Regions from separate parts of the Chryseobacterium pyrolae genome, predicted to be linked through region 2. Evidence: riboswitches for the same ligand, from Rfam matches in the RefSeq annotation. Region 2 holds a riboswitch; each other region holds the start of a gene.
What was found. Region 2 has a riboswitch for cobalamin ahead of NZD88_RS10270 (TonB-dependent receptor plug domain-containing protein). Riboswitches for the same ligand answer to the same signal wherever they lie in the genome.
Positions count from the first base shown of each region.

Region 1: linked by a shared signal. The riboswitch ahead of NZD88_RS19655 (TonB-dependent receptor plug domain-containing protein) and the one ahead of NZD88_RS10270 (TonB-dependent receptor plug domain-containing protein) in region 2 are both predicted to bind cobalamin.
Region 3: linked by a shared signal. The riboswitch ahead of NZD88_RS00140 (acyl-CoA thioesterase) and the one ahead of NZD88_RS10270 (TonB-dependent receptor plug domain-containing protein) in region 2 are both predicted to bind cobalamin.

Region 1 covers NZ_JANZQH010000012.1:77,716-82,392, forward strand. The annotation lists gene NZD88_RS19640 (DUF2752 domain-containing protein) at 109-402, opposite strand; gene namA (NADPH dehydrogenase NamA) at 412-1,464, opposite strand; gene NZD88_RS19650 (cytidine deaminase) at 1,564-2,046, shown strand; cobalamin riboswitch at 2,347-2,523, shown strand; gene NZD88_RS19655 (TonB-dependent receptor plug domain-containing protein) at 2,555-4,396, shown strand; gene NZD88_RS19660 (YncE family protein) at 4,410-4,677, shown strand, end outside.
Region 2 covers NZ_JANZQH010000004.1:132,926-137,602, forward strand. The annotation lists gene NZD88_RS10255 (MbnP family protein) at 1-389, shown strand, start outside; gene NZD88_RS10260 (cytochrome-c peroxidase) at 382-1,428, shown strand; gene NZD88_RS10265 (transporter) at 1,530-2,381, shown strand; cobalamin riboswitch at 2,609-2,796, shown strand; gene NZD88_RS10270 (TonB-dependent receptor plug domain-containing protein) at 2,906-4,677, shown strand, end outside.
Region 3 covers NZ_JANZQH010000001.1:26,157-30,833, reverse strand. The annotation lists gene NZD88_RS00155 (endonuclease MutS2) at 1-330, shown strand, start outside; gene NZD88_RS00150 (ATP-binding cassette domain-containing protein) at 724-1,386, shown strand; gene NZD88_RS00145 (hypothetical protein) at 1,539-2,336, shown strand; cobalamin riboswitch at 2,389-2,567, shown strand; gene NZD88_RS00140 (acyl-CoA thioesterase) at 2,683-3,066, shown strand; gene NZD88_RS00135 (HD domain-containing protein) at 3,442-4,032, opposite strand; gene NZD88_RS00130 (FG-GAP repeat protein) at 4,052-4,677, opposite strand, start outside.

The sequences.
Region 1 (4,677 bases), on a different contig from region 2:
TTAAAAAGTTTTTATCTAACAGATTCATATTTTGTAGTAATTCTACGACTTTTGTTCTATTAATTTTAAATAAACATTAAAAAAATACATAGTTTCGGTTCTGCTTTTTCAATGAGAATGAATGTAAAAATGTTTATAATAGTAAGATACCATCATAATAATAAGATTTACAACCACCATAATCATCAGCATACGCCCGTACTTCCTTTTTTTATCTACAAAACTCAAACCTAATGTAAAAAAAAACAGCAACACGGTATAAACAGCCGGATACAAATGAAAAGCTTCTGAAAATTTTCCTTCAAAAACGAGCATAATGGCTCTTTGGGCACCGCATCCTAAGCACTCAACTCCCAGAAATTTCTTGCTGGGACAGGTCAGCATAAAGTCTTCAATTTTCATCCCGGAGTTTTATGACGAAATTTTCGCTCTTGTATACTGATGAGGAAAAAAGCATTCTTCTTTCATCTCAAATGATCCCTGAACCGCCATATATGGGTTTCTTAAGATCGCTCTTGCTACAAATATCAGATCTGCATCTCCTTTCTGCAGGATCTCTTCTGCCTGTTCCGTTGTAGTAATCAATCCTACGGATCCGGTTTTCACTTCAGCTTCGTTTCTAACCTGAGAGGAAAAAGGAACCTGATAACCATCAAATACGGATATTTTTGCTCCGTGAATATTACCTCCGCTTGAAACATCTACGAGATCTACAGAATGTTCTTTTAAAACTTTGGCCAGTTCAACACTGTCATTGATATTCCATCCGTTTTCAGCGTATTCGGTTCCGGAAATCCGTACAAAAAGGGCTGTATTTTCATCAAGTTCTTCGTTGACACCATCTACAATCTCCAGCAGGAACCGGATTCTGTTTTCAAAGCTTCCGCCGTACTCGTCTGTCCGTATATTGGAAAGTGGTGATAAAAACTGGTGGATCAGATATCCGTGCGCCCCATGAATTTCGATGATATCAAAACCTGCTTTTACGGCTCTTTTTGCTGCTTCTTTAAAATTCTGGACCTGTTCTTTGATTTCTTCCACGGTAAGAACGTGTGGAATTCTCTCAGATGGATGATAAGGAATAGCGCTCGGAGCAATGGTTTCCCAGCCTTCCTCAAGAGGAATCTGCAGATTATTCCAGGTGGAACCTTTTCTTCCGGCATGGGCCAGCTGAATTCCGATCTTACTTTCTGAACGGGAATGGACAAAGTCAACAATTTTTCCCAGCTCTTCTGCCTGCTGATCATTCCAGATTCCCATGCAGTGATTGGTAATTCTTCCTCTTGGCTCTACTCCGGTAGCTTCTACCATTATTAAACCTGTCCCGCCCTGCGCTCTGCTTCCGTAATGCACAAAATGGAAATCATTTGCGATCCCGTTTTCGCATGAATACATACACATGGGAGACATTACCCATCTGTTTTTTAGTTCTATATTTCGGAATTGTATTGATGTATATAGCATTTTATTTTTTTGAATTTCAATTTAATAGTGAACAAAAAAAACATTGTCCAACTGATGAAAAAGAAGTAAATTTGGCCCCCTTTTTAGCCTGACTAATATATGAAAAAAGACATACAGATCAGTTACGAGCACTTTAAAAACAGCAGTGAACTGAACGATATAGAAAAAACATTATTTGAGAGAGCAAAACAAGCCCGTGAAAATGCTTATGCGCCCTACTCTAATTTCCTTGTGGGATGTTCCGTTTTGCTGGAAAACGGTGAAATTTATTCCGGTAACAACCAGGAGAACGCGGCTTATCCGTCAGGATTATGCGCAGAAAGGACAACTCTTTTCTGGGTGGCAGCCAACTTTCCGGATGTAAGAGTAAAAAAGATCTTTGTTGTAGGAGGTCCTAGGGAATTCCACGAGAAAAATCCTCCAATTCCACCTTGCGGAGCCTGCCGACAGAGTTTAATAGAATATGAAACAAAACAGAACGAAAATATAGATCTTTATTTTTCAAGTATGAATGATGAAGTGGTAAAGGTACATTCTATCAAGGATTTGCTTCCGTTTTATTTTGATTCGACGTTTTTATAGCCGAGAAAAGTGAGCCTGCTTTGTCAATGGTGAATTTTGCTTCGCAAGTCAAAAATGAATTTTAAAGGTGCTTATCCTTACCATTCAATTGCGAAGCAAAATTGATGATTCACTATTCACTTTTAGGCTTTTTATCAATTTTGCTTTGCAGATGAATAGTTAATTTAAAGAACTATTTTTCAATTTTTATAGTATCATTTCCGTTACTGATAATTATACATTTAAAAAATTTCCTTGCGAAGCGGAATTCACCATTCATTATTTACTTTTTGTCATTTTTGCGCAATACATTTAAAAAGTTATCTTTGCAAAAATTTTGGTTTCCAGCGTATTGGAAATAATAGGGAATTGGGTGAAATACCCAAACTGTCCCCGCAACTGTAAATCGCATTAAGAGTTTCTGCAAAAAAACCACTGTTCATACGGGAAGGTGCAGAACGCGAAAGTCAGGAGACCTGCCAAAATTATAACTAAAAACACATTGCTTTCGGAGGAAAAGTAAAATTGTATGGATATAAAAAGATCTTTATTACTGCTTTGTACGTCTTATGGCAGCTTTCTTTTGGGACAGGAGAAGGCGGTTGACACTATTTATATTTTCGACAGCCAGATGAGCAAAGTAAAACTTTTTCATCCGGTACGTACGATTACTCCAAAGGATATTGAGAAAAACTCAACGAACCTTTCTGAACTTTTACGCTATCAGTCTTCCATTTACATCAAAGAAAACGGCCGTGGTGCTGTTTCTTCTCCATCATTCCGTGGAACAACTGCCCAGCAAACGGCTTTTGTATGGAACGGAATCAACATTAATTCAAGTTTTTTGGGACAGGGAGATGTGAATAATATTCCGGTATTCGGATATGATCAGATCGATGTAAAAGCTGGTGGCGGAAGTGTTGTTTATGGTAGTGGGGCTATCGGAGGAAGTATTCATTTAAACAATATTTTAGATTTCAACAGGGGTTTTAAAGGTTCTGTTTATTCGGAAGTGGCTTCTTTTGATACGTATAATAATTTTGCACAGGCTTCTTTCAGTAATGAAAAGTTAAGTGTGAAGGTTTCAGGCAGCTATTTAACGAGCCAAAATGATTATAAAGTTCCTGAGTTTGTTGTAGGAAATACAGGATTCAATAATGTTAACGGAAGATATTTCAATACTTCAGTGAACATTGGGGCTTCTTATAAAATTGCTGATCACCAGACCATTTCCTGGCAGAATCAGATCTTTGATGCATCACAGCACTATCCTATTTTTGAGGACAACGGTAACAGGACCAAATACAACGCGCAGACCTTAAGAAGTCTGATCGCATGGGATATTCAAAAAAACAATCTTTCAAACAGCTTAAAAGCAGCTTATACGCAGGATAATTTCCAGTATTTTTCAAATCTTAATCTTCCTAAAGCAAGTGGTGCAGAGGGAAAGAATTATATTTTTAAAAATGATTTCAATTATTTCATCACGCCAAAGATCAATGTTAACGCCATTGGAGAATTTCAGGTGAATAAGGGTGAAGGTTATAAATCGGGATTGGGAGTGATCAGTAGAAATGTGGGATCCTTAGCTGGTTTAATCCGGTATTTTGCCAAAAAAGATCTTCGTTTTGAAGCCGGAATTAAGAAGGATTTTGTAGAAGGTATATCTTCTCCCCTTCTTTATTCTTTTTCAGGAAAGTGGAATGCTTTAAAATGGTATCATGTCGGGGCCAACTTTTCAAGAAACTTCAGATTCCCCTCGTTTAATGATCTCTACTGGCAACCGGGAGGAAATCTGGATTTACTTCCTGAAACTTCCACCAATATTGACATGAACCATGAGTTCAGTTTTGGAGATTTTAAAGTGACATTAAGTCCTTATTACATGGACATCAAAAATCTTATCAACTGGCTTCCGACCTCTTTCGGATATTGGGCACCGTTCAATACGACCAGAGTAGAGTCTTATGGTTTGGAATCGCAGGTTAGCTGGAATAAAACCTTTGGACAACACGCTTTGAAACTGGATGCAGGTTATTCCTATTCAAAATCAGTCAATAAAGACACTCAACTGCAGCGGATGTATGTTCCCATTCACAAAGCTGTCGGAAATATAGAGTATGGATATTCTTTCTTAAAGGTGTATGCTCAAGGGCTTTTCAATGGCCTTACCTATACTACTACCGACCAGCAAAGGTCGACAGCCATTGATCCCTATTTTATTTTGAATACAGGAATTTCTGCCGCACTTTTCAAGAAGTACACTTTAGGATTTAAAGTGAACAACGTGACCAATACGGTTTATCAGACGGTATCTCTTTACCCGATGCCTAAGAGAAATTACAGTATGTATGCAACTATTAATTTTTAAACTTAAAAATATTATGAAACTGAACAAATTTCTAAATTTTCTTTTTGCTTTTGCACTTCTTATGGGCATTGTATCGTGTAACAATGATAATAATGATGAGCAGGAAATATTCTATGGCAATGGTTTTTTGATTGCTAATGAAGGTACCTATGGAAAACCTGAAGGAGACGTAACGTTTGTAAGTGCAGACTTAAACCTAAAACAGGACAATGTTTTTGCACTGAATAACGGAGGAGCGAAATTAGGTGATGTTTTACAGATGGTTGCTTTCAAAGGTGAAA
Region 2 (4,677 bases):
CAGAATTCTGGACGAAAGCTAAACAGAAAGGAATGTCTTGGTCCTGGGCAGCCGGTTATGTTTTTGTAAAACTGGAAGGGAAATACGGTTCAGCTTCTGCAGACACAGAATTCATGAATCATACCGGAAATATGGGAAATGTTATCGCTAATACTACTCCGGATCTTTACCGGGAAATTACGTTGAATCTGCCGACAACCGCCAGAGTAACTTCACAGATAAAGCCTTCCATTCATATTCTTGCAGATCTGAATCAGTTTCTGAGCGGAAGCAAAACCCTTTCTCTTACTACAGAAAATAATATGATGATGGGCTCCAGCCAGCATCTCGTAGATGTTACGAATAATCTTACAGCGATGTTTAAAGTAGATCACGTTCACAATGATTAGGATTTTATTGAAAACAATATGGGTTGTCATTACTTTTTTGAGTTGCCTGTCTTGTTCAGATGAGGTCATCCAGCCGCTGGAAAAAGATGAAGCTTATTCGCTGCAGTTTCCGTCTTACTTTCCTGAAATGACTTTCGATGCATCCGGTAATCCGGTGACTAAAAATGGAGTAGAGCTGGGTAGAAAATTATTTTATGAAGGAAAGCTTTCAAGAAATAATACCATATCCTGTGGATTCTGTCATATTCAGGAAAATGCTTTTACCCACCATGGCCATACTGTGAGCCATGGAGTGGATGACAGAATAGGAATTCGTAATGCACCGCCGATTCAAAATATGGCATTCCTCAAGAGATATATGTGGGATGGTGTCATTCATAATCTGAACGAACAGCCGATCATACCGATCACAGATGTGAATGAAATGGACAGCTCCATGCCAGAGGTGATTTCTAAATTAAAGGATGATCCGAAGTATAAAAAACTCTTCATGGCAGCTTACGGTGACGAAAATATGACGGGTGAAAGAATATTGAAAGCGCTATCGCAGTTTATGGCAAGCATGATCTCTGCAGACTCGAAATACGACAGAGTAAAACAGGGAAAAGAAACTTTTACCCCTGAAGAATCTCAAGGAATGGCTCTTTTTAAACAGAAATGTACATCCTGTCATAGCGGAGAATTATTTACGGATGAGAGTTTCAGAAATACAGGAATGTATCACAATGCCCAGTTCAAAGATGCCGGGCGTTATCGGGTAACGCTTGATCAGGCGGATTGGATGAAATTTCGTGTACCGAGTCTGAGAAATGTAGAATATACCGCACCGTATATGCATGACGGAAGATTCTACACGTTGGAAGCCGTTCTTAATTTCTATTCAGATAACGTAGAAGACAATCCCAATCTTGATCCACAATTGAAACAGAACGGGCACATCGGAATTGCGATGAATACTCAGGAAAAGCAATTTATCATCGCCTTTTTGAAAACTTTGTCCGATAAAAACTTTATTTCTAATCCAAAATTTGCAGAATGACCATGAGGAACATAAACAGAATAATTTTTACACTCAGCCTTGTTTTATCAGTGATTTTTCAGGCTAAAACAATTAACGATAGTCTTTATATGGCAGACCATATGAATAGTATTATACTTGATGATTGCGATGCTTGTGGTTGTGCCGCAGGAAACGGATCTTCCGGTTTTGAGTCTTTGCTAAATCCTCAGTTTATTGGAATTAAATATTTTGCACAGCATTATAAAGCCAAAGAGAATCTATTTGTCAAAGATCTTACTCAGGACCAGTATTTTAATACCCTGCAGGTATGGGGAAAGATTCCTGTGACTGAAAAATTGAGTGTATACGCCAGCTTGCCGTTTCATTTTCATGAGAAAAAAACAATGCAAGGGGATATCAATATCAATGGAATCGGAGATCTGAACCTGATGGGAATCTATCGGATCATCAATTCTAAAGATAATTTTCACCAACTCCACGGTGGTTTGGGCGTTAAAATTCCTTTGGGGAAATTTGATGAAAAAGGAGCTTCCGGTGTCAATCCCAGTTTTCAGCTGGGAACGGGAAGCTGGGATTATCAGGCCGCTTTAAACTATAAATTTCAAAAGAATAAGCTGGCTGTGCTGGTTAATACAGATTACACCGTAAAGACTGAAAACAAAAAGAAGTATCACTTCGGAAACCAATGGAATTATGCAGCAACAGGTTTTTACCAGCTCGCAGGAAATGAAAAGACTATTTTCTCTGCTAAAGCAGGACTTCAGGGCGAGGTCTATGATAAAAACAAACAGTTTAATGAGGTACTGCCCAACACAGCAGGAAGTGCTTTATATGGAAAGGTTGGTTTTGAGGCTTCTTATAAAAAAATCAGCTTAGGAGGGGAAGTGATGCTGCCCGCCTATTCTAATTTAGCAGGAGGTGACATTGAAGCAAAATCCAGATTCAGTGTTTTTATCAATTTTGGAATTTAATGTAGTGTTAGCTGAGGCTGCCGAAGCCGCCAGTTATTAGTACTGAAAATTGTTTACTGTTAATCAACCTTATAGATTTCTAAAATCTATAAGGTTTTTTCGTAGAAAGTCTTCGCGCAAAAAAATGAAGCTTAACATAATATCACGTACGCAGATTTTATTAAAAATGTTTTCATAGTGCTGGGAATTAATTTATTATGCCGCGTATTGCATATATTAATAATTTTCTATCTTTGCCGCAATCTGGTGCGCTGTAAAAAGCACTTAAAAGGGAATCCGGTGAAAATCCGGGACAGACCCGCTGCTGTAAGCTCCACATCAAAGTTTTTGAAGAGTATATCCACTGTTTTTTTTTAATGGGAAGGATTTCAAAAACGGAGTAAGTCAGAAGACCTGCCAGAGGATGAACGTTTGATGCTTTCGTGGAATAAAGCTTAGGACAACAATGATTTTGTGCAGTGATAGCTGCGCTTTATCTTTGCTATCTTATATCCATTAGCGTCAATATTATTCTCAATGAGCTAATGGTCAGAAAATGTACTGCTTCACAGTTTAAAAAAGGCGTTATCACATTATTTGTGATGGCATCTCAACTTCTATTCTCACAATCCGGAGATACGATCCGGGAGAAAACCATTCTTCCTATTCAGCTTTACAAAAAAGATTTTAAAGAAATTCTTCCTGCACAGGTCCTTTCCGGCGAGCAGCTTGAAAGGCTGAACAGTCAGTCGGTGGCTGATGCTTTACGATACTTTTCGGGAGTTCAGATCAAAGATTACGGTGGAATGGGTGGCCTGAAAACGGTGAATATCCGGAGTATGGGAAGCCAGCACGTAGGTGTTTTCTATGATGGAATCCAGCTTGGAAATGTTCAGAACGGGATTGTGGATCTGAGTAAATTCTCACTGGATGATATTGAATCTGTCTCTTTGTACAATGGTCAGAAAAGTGAAATTTTTCAACCTGCAAGGGATTTCGGATCTTCAGGATCCATTTATCTTCAGCCTAAAACACCGGTTTTTAAAGGAGATCAAAAAACAAACTTGATCCTTAAGCTAAAGTTAGGCTCCATCAGTCTATTTAATCCTTCATTCCGTTTAGAGCAGAAGCTTTCAGATAAAGTTTCGGCAAGTTTCAGTTCAGAGTTTGTACAGAGCGACGGGTTGTATAAGTTTAAATATGAAAAGAAAAATTCTGACGGATCTATTGCCAACGATACCATTGCAAGAAGATACGACTCCTACATCCGTGCGAAACGTTTTGAAACCAGTATAAACGGTACCCTTAATGACGGAAGCTGGAATGTACGGGGTTACGGATATATTTCGGATCGTGGAATTCCTACACCTATTGTCAGCAATAATTTTAAACCTAAAGGTCAGCAGATGCTGGATGAAAATTATTTTGTTCAGGCCAGTTTCAGGAAAAAACTGTTTCCAAAATTTGAAACTCAGGTGAAAGCCAAATTTGCCTATGACTACACCAGGTTTTTAGATACGGTGAATATTGCCACAACTGTTCTCCCGATAGATAATTCTTATATTCAGAGGGAACTGTATTTTTCTACATCCAATATGTACTCCATCAGTAAGGACTGGGATGTAAGTGCCAGCTTTGATTTTCAGTATAATAATCTGAATGCTGATCTGACAGATTTTTCATATCCTACCCGCTATACATCGCTCGTTGCTTTTGCGACAACCTATCAGTGGAGCCGGTTCAAATTTTTGGGAAGTATTCTCGGAACTTTCGTACATGAAAACGTAAAAAAGAATGCAAAATCTCCCGACAAAACGGAATGGACACCTTCTGCTTTCCTTAGCTATCAGCCATTTGAATCAAAAGATTTTACAGTACGGGCTTTTTACAAAAGAATTTTCAGGATGCCAACTTTCAATGATCTGTATTATACAATGATCGGAAATGTAATGCTGAAACCAGAATACACCAACCAGTATGATGCAGGTTTTACCTATCAGAAACTCTATGATCATAAAGTTTTTAAAGGTATTTATGTGAAAGTGGATGGGTATTATAATGAAGTGGAGAACAAAATTGTAGCTGTTCCCACCAACAATCTCTTCAGGTGGATGATGACGAATTTAGGCGATGTGAGAATTATTGGTGCAGACGTGAATGTTCAGGCTGAATTTGATATCAGTAAAGTTAAACTGAAACCTCTGGTAAGTTATACCTATCAGCGGGCCGGAGATTATACCGATAAAAAAGATGATTATTACGGAGATCAGATCTCTTACGTGCCATGGCATGCTGCGACCTTTACCATGATGGCGGA
Region 3 (4,677 bases), on a different contig from region 2:
GTCAAGGATTTTGTGAAAATTCTTGAGCAGGAAAAATTCAGGAAAATTGGCGCTGATAAAGACGAAACTAAGCGTCTTCAGGTGGTTAAAAGAAAGATCACCCAGCAACTCAAAAAGGATGATGTGATTGAAAAGATCGCTGAAACCAATGAAAAAATGGAGGAGAAACGTAAAACCGACCGCGCCGTATGGATGAAAGAGGGACAACGTGTCCGTATTCCCGGAAGTACCAGCGTAGGAACAATTGAAAAGATTTCTAAAAATAAAGTGATCGTCAACTATGGAACTTTTAAGACCACGATTAATGCGGATGAGCTTGAAAGAATTTAATGAGGTATACCTTTTAATCCTATAAAAATAGCGCTGAATGTTCAGCGCTATTTTATTTTAACTCCTAAACATTGCATGTTGAAGCATACAGATCAAATTTTCTTGTTATTTTTGGATCATGGATAAAAGCTTTACTGTCCTTTGGATTTTTTATAGAAAATTAATGATTCCTGCGGTGTTATTTTCTCTGTTGTTATGCTTCGGTACTCAATTTACTTTTGAAAATCTTGGGCTATATTTTTTCCTCATTCTTCCTCTCCTCCACTTTTTTATTTATGATATAAGGCTGAAAGGCGAATATTTTTTCTACGCCAATTTTGGGTTTTCAAAATGGTTTTTGTGGGGTTTCACGGGATCATTAAGTTTAATTATTAAAGTAATTACCCGATTCTTATGAATAAACTTCACATCGACAGTGTTACCAAATCTTTCGGCGGAAGAAAGATTCTCCAGGATATCTATTTAGGCTGTGAAACTGGAAAAATAGCAGGAATTCTTGGCCCCGCTGGTGGCGGAAAATCTACTTTATTAGAGATCATCTTTGGAACAATTAAAGGGGATACGCAGTTTATTAAATTGAATGATACTATTCTTAAAAGCCTGTCCGACAGGAAAAATAAAATTGCTTATCTGCCTCAGCGTTCTTCATTTCTCCCTAAAGAATGTAAGATCAGGAAGCTCATCCCACTATTCTGTACCCAAGAAAATGCGGAAAAGCTTTACGACCTAAAAATGATACAGCCCTTTTTGAATGAAACACCAAGAAATCTTTCAGGCGGTGAGAAAAAAATCATTGAAACCCTGATCATTACTTATTCAGATGCGGAATTTATTTTACTGGATGAACCTTTCAGCGGTGTTTCTCCTAAAAACGTTGATGAATTGGAAATGATCATTAAAAGCCAGGTACCCTATAAAGGAATGATCATCTCCGATCATAATTATATGACTTTATTCAATATGGCTGATGATATTTATCTTCTCTCGGACACCCATTTGAGAAAGGTGAAAGACCTTAAAGAACTGCAACAATTTAATTATCTTCCGAAAAATTAAAATTGTTTTAAAAATAATCGGCATCAGCCTCCCAATGAAGAGTTTTACAAGCTTTTGAGAGTATATTGACAATTTTAATCAAATACCATTACATTTTACTGATCAAAAAAACATTTAATTTATATATTTGAGGGATCAAAAAATTTCATAGAATGATTTCCGTAAACAGAGCATTGTACTTATCCGCTTTCAGTCTTTTTTCCTTAGCATTTGTGAAAGGACAGAATAAAGTTCCTTTCGGTGTTGTAAAGGCTGAAGAAGGCTACGCCAATGTACGTGTCCACAAGGATGACTACAGAAAAATCGTAGACAAGATCCGGATGCGTAAAGGTGATGTATTTGTTTATGTAAAGCCTGCTCCGGGAGAAACAGAATGGATCTGGATCAAATATCCTGAAAAGCAAGATGAGGAAAAACCTTTTGTGAGATATGAAAATCTTGAGAAGGAAGGGATGGTGAATAAAGGTCGTATTGCTTTTATCGACCAGCTTCCCCAGTTTACCCCTTCTAAATCCAAAAACGGAAAATCACTTATTTTTACAGACAACAGTAATCCCAAAATACCGACTTCCCAAAGAACCAAGGTCGTAATCGATGTTTATCCGTCGAATGCCGGCTACAGAAAACAGGAAAAAGATGCAGACGGAAAGATCCTTACGATTGATAAAGTAAAACCCTGGGGAATTAAGGACGGACTTCCGGAAGGCATGACGGAGATCAAATCGATCCGGGTTCAGCAACCTGGAAGAGGTTCTGTTTTTGTAAGGGAAGCTATTAAAAATATGTTCCAGCCTACTATGGATTTCAACAATGTCGGAGTAACCGCTCTTGACAACGATCACATCTATCTTTATATGATTAACGGTTCCGGTGAGAACAGGTATATCACGCTTTGGACCATCAAGGAAGGAAGGGTGATGAGCCAGATTATTTATAATAGTCCGGAATAATTGCCGTTTTTCTCTGTAATATTCTTATTTTTGTCCTGAAAAAGTTTAACGCTTATTCATCACAGAAACTGGTTCTGCTTAACGCAGATTAAAAGGGAACCGTGTGAAAATCACGGACTGTCGCGCAACTGTAAGTAACTGAAGTCTTTATCAAGGATCCACTGTGCAGGGCACGGGAAGGAGATAAATGATGTTACAAGTCAGGAGACCTGCCTATTTCTTTAAACAAGAAACTTTCGCGATTTGAAGTTTATTGATCTGATGGACTGCTTCAGGAATTCCTATGATTCTTGTCACTGCTCTGTTATTTTGATCTATTTCATTTCGTATTAATTAATAATGAAATATGACTACAGAAGAAAGAATTGCAGCATCCGAAACCAGAATTTTTAAAGCGGTTTTCCCAAACACCACTAACCATTATGATACTCTTTTCGGAGGTACAGCTATGCAGCTGATGGATGAAGTAGCCTTTATCACAGCAACCCGTTTTGCAAGAAAAAGAGTGGTAACTGTAAGCAGCGATAAAATCGATTTTAAAAAACCAATCCCTGCAGGAACCATTGTGGAACTTATCGGAAAGGTTTCCTATGTCGGAAAAACAAGTATGAAGGTGAATGTAGAGATCTATACGGAGCAGATGTACTCTTATGAAAGAGAAAGAGCGATCGTTGGTGATTTTACTTTTGTGGCTATTGATGAAGAGAAAAAGCCAATCAGAATACTATAATTGGTAAGTTTCGGGCGGCCTTTGGCCGCCCGAAACCATTTTATACTATAATTATTTTAATTTGTTCTTTTGCCTTGAAGCAAAATGAACCAAAAATTCAAGACCAGAAACTTCCACTAAAAATGAAATCTGCTCTCTAAAAACTCTAAAACTCGTGCGGTAGCCATCTGTATTAAGAATCATACTTTGTCCCGCACTCAGACATAAGAGTTTTCTTAACGTTACAGTTTCTTAGGTCGACCTCTAAATAACTTAAGGTAACCATCTAAAATAGATAAAATTCACTAACTCATATAGTTTCGGGCGGCCTCTGGCCGCCCGAAACTATTATAAAAAACAGCGATTTAAAAACCACTGTCTTGCTTCGCTGTAAAATTACCTAACTACCTTATCAGTATCCAAACTTCTGCTCAGCAATGTTTCAAAAGCCTCTCCCATTTCATCAGATGCTCTTGTAATGGCATTTTCCAGCATATTTCTGATCTGTTTTTCGGTAACCCCGGCTTCTGTCCAGCTTTTCCCTGACGTGTGGGAGTTTAGAATAAACGGCATGATCCTGTCAATGGAACAGGCAAAAATAGCATCCGGAGTTTTTTCTTCTTCAAATTCAAGCCATAGCTCAAAAAATTCTGTACGCAAAGGCTCATCCAGGATTCCGAAGATCTTCTGTGCAGAAATTTTTTCTCTTTCGAATTTCCCAACCATGGCAGCTTCATCAAATAAAAATGTATCTCCTGCTTCAATCTCCACCAGATCATGAATGGACAGCATTCTGATTACCCTTAAAAGATCAATATCTGTGCGGTTTTTAGCATAGGGATATAGAATCTGTGCCAGAATAATGATCTGCCATGAATGTTCGGCAGTATTTTCCCTTCTGGAATCATCAGCATTGTAATTTCTCCTCTGTACATTTTTCAGGGCATCTACGGCCAGGATAAAATCGATCTCCTTTTGTATCTTCATTTTCTTTCTTATTATACTATTATTTAGATGATTTTTTAACCACCCATTTATTATTGATCTTCTCTTTTATGGTTATTTTTGATGGTTCTTCACTTACATCTCCAATTTTTTCATACACCAGATCTATCCCTTTATTAGGAATCACCTGATATTCATAGGTGTAATGTAAAGAAGCTCCGGACCTTGCATAAGTAATCAATCGTCTGCGTCCGTAATCTACTTCAAACATTCCCTGATAGCTGCTGGCAATTTCGGTAAGTTCTTTACTTGGGACAAATTGATTCTGTGTCGAATTAAAGACATACACATCATATGAAGCACTCCCATAATTTCCTCCGTTTCCGTTTCTGATGGCGACATCTTCGGTCCCGTCAAAATTAAAATCACCGAATACCACAGGACTTTCATAGACCATTTCTGAAGTAAGCGGTATTACATTTACTTTGGAGGGCTTAAATTTTTCCTTAAAAGATAAAACCAGGTCATCTGAAACCAAAGTCTGTATTTTTTCACCGTTTTTATTAAAGAGGACTACGTTTGCCTTATGTCTGCACTGATCAGTGAGGCATTCTTCCACATCAATTTCAGTGTTATATTTTTTGGATGCATTTTCAATGGCAAAGCGGTATTGTCCGAAACAAAGAG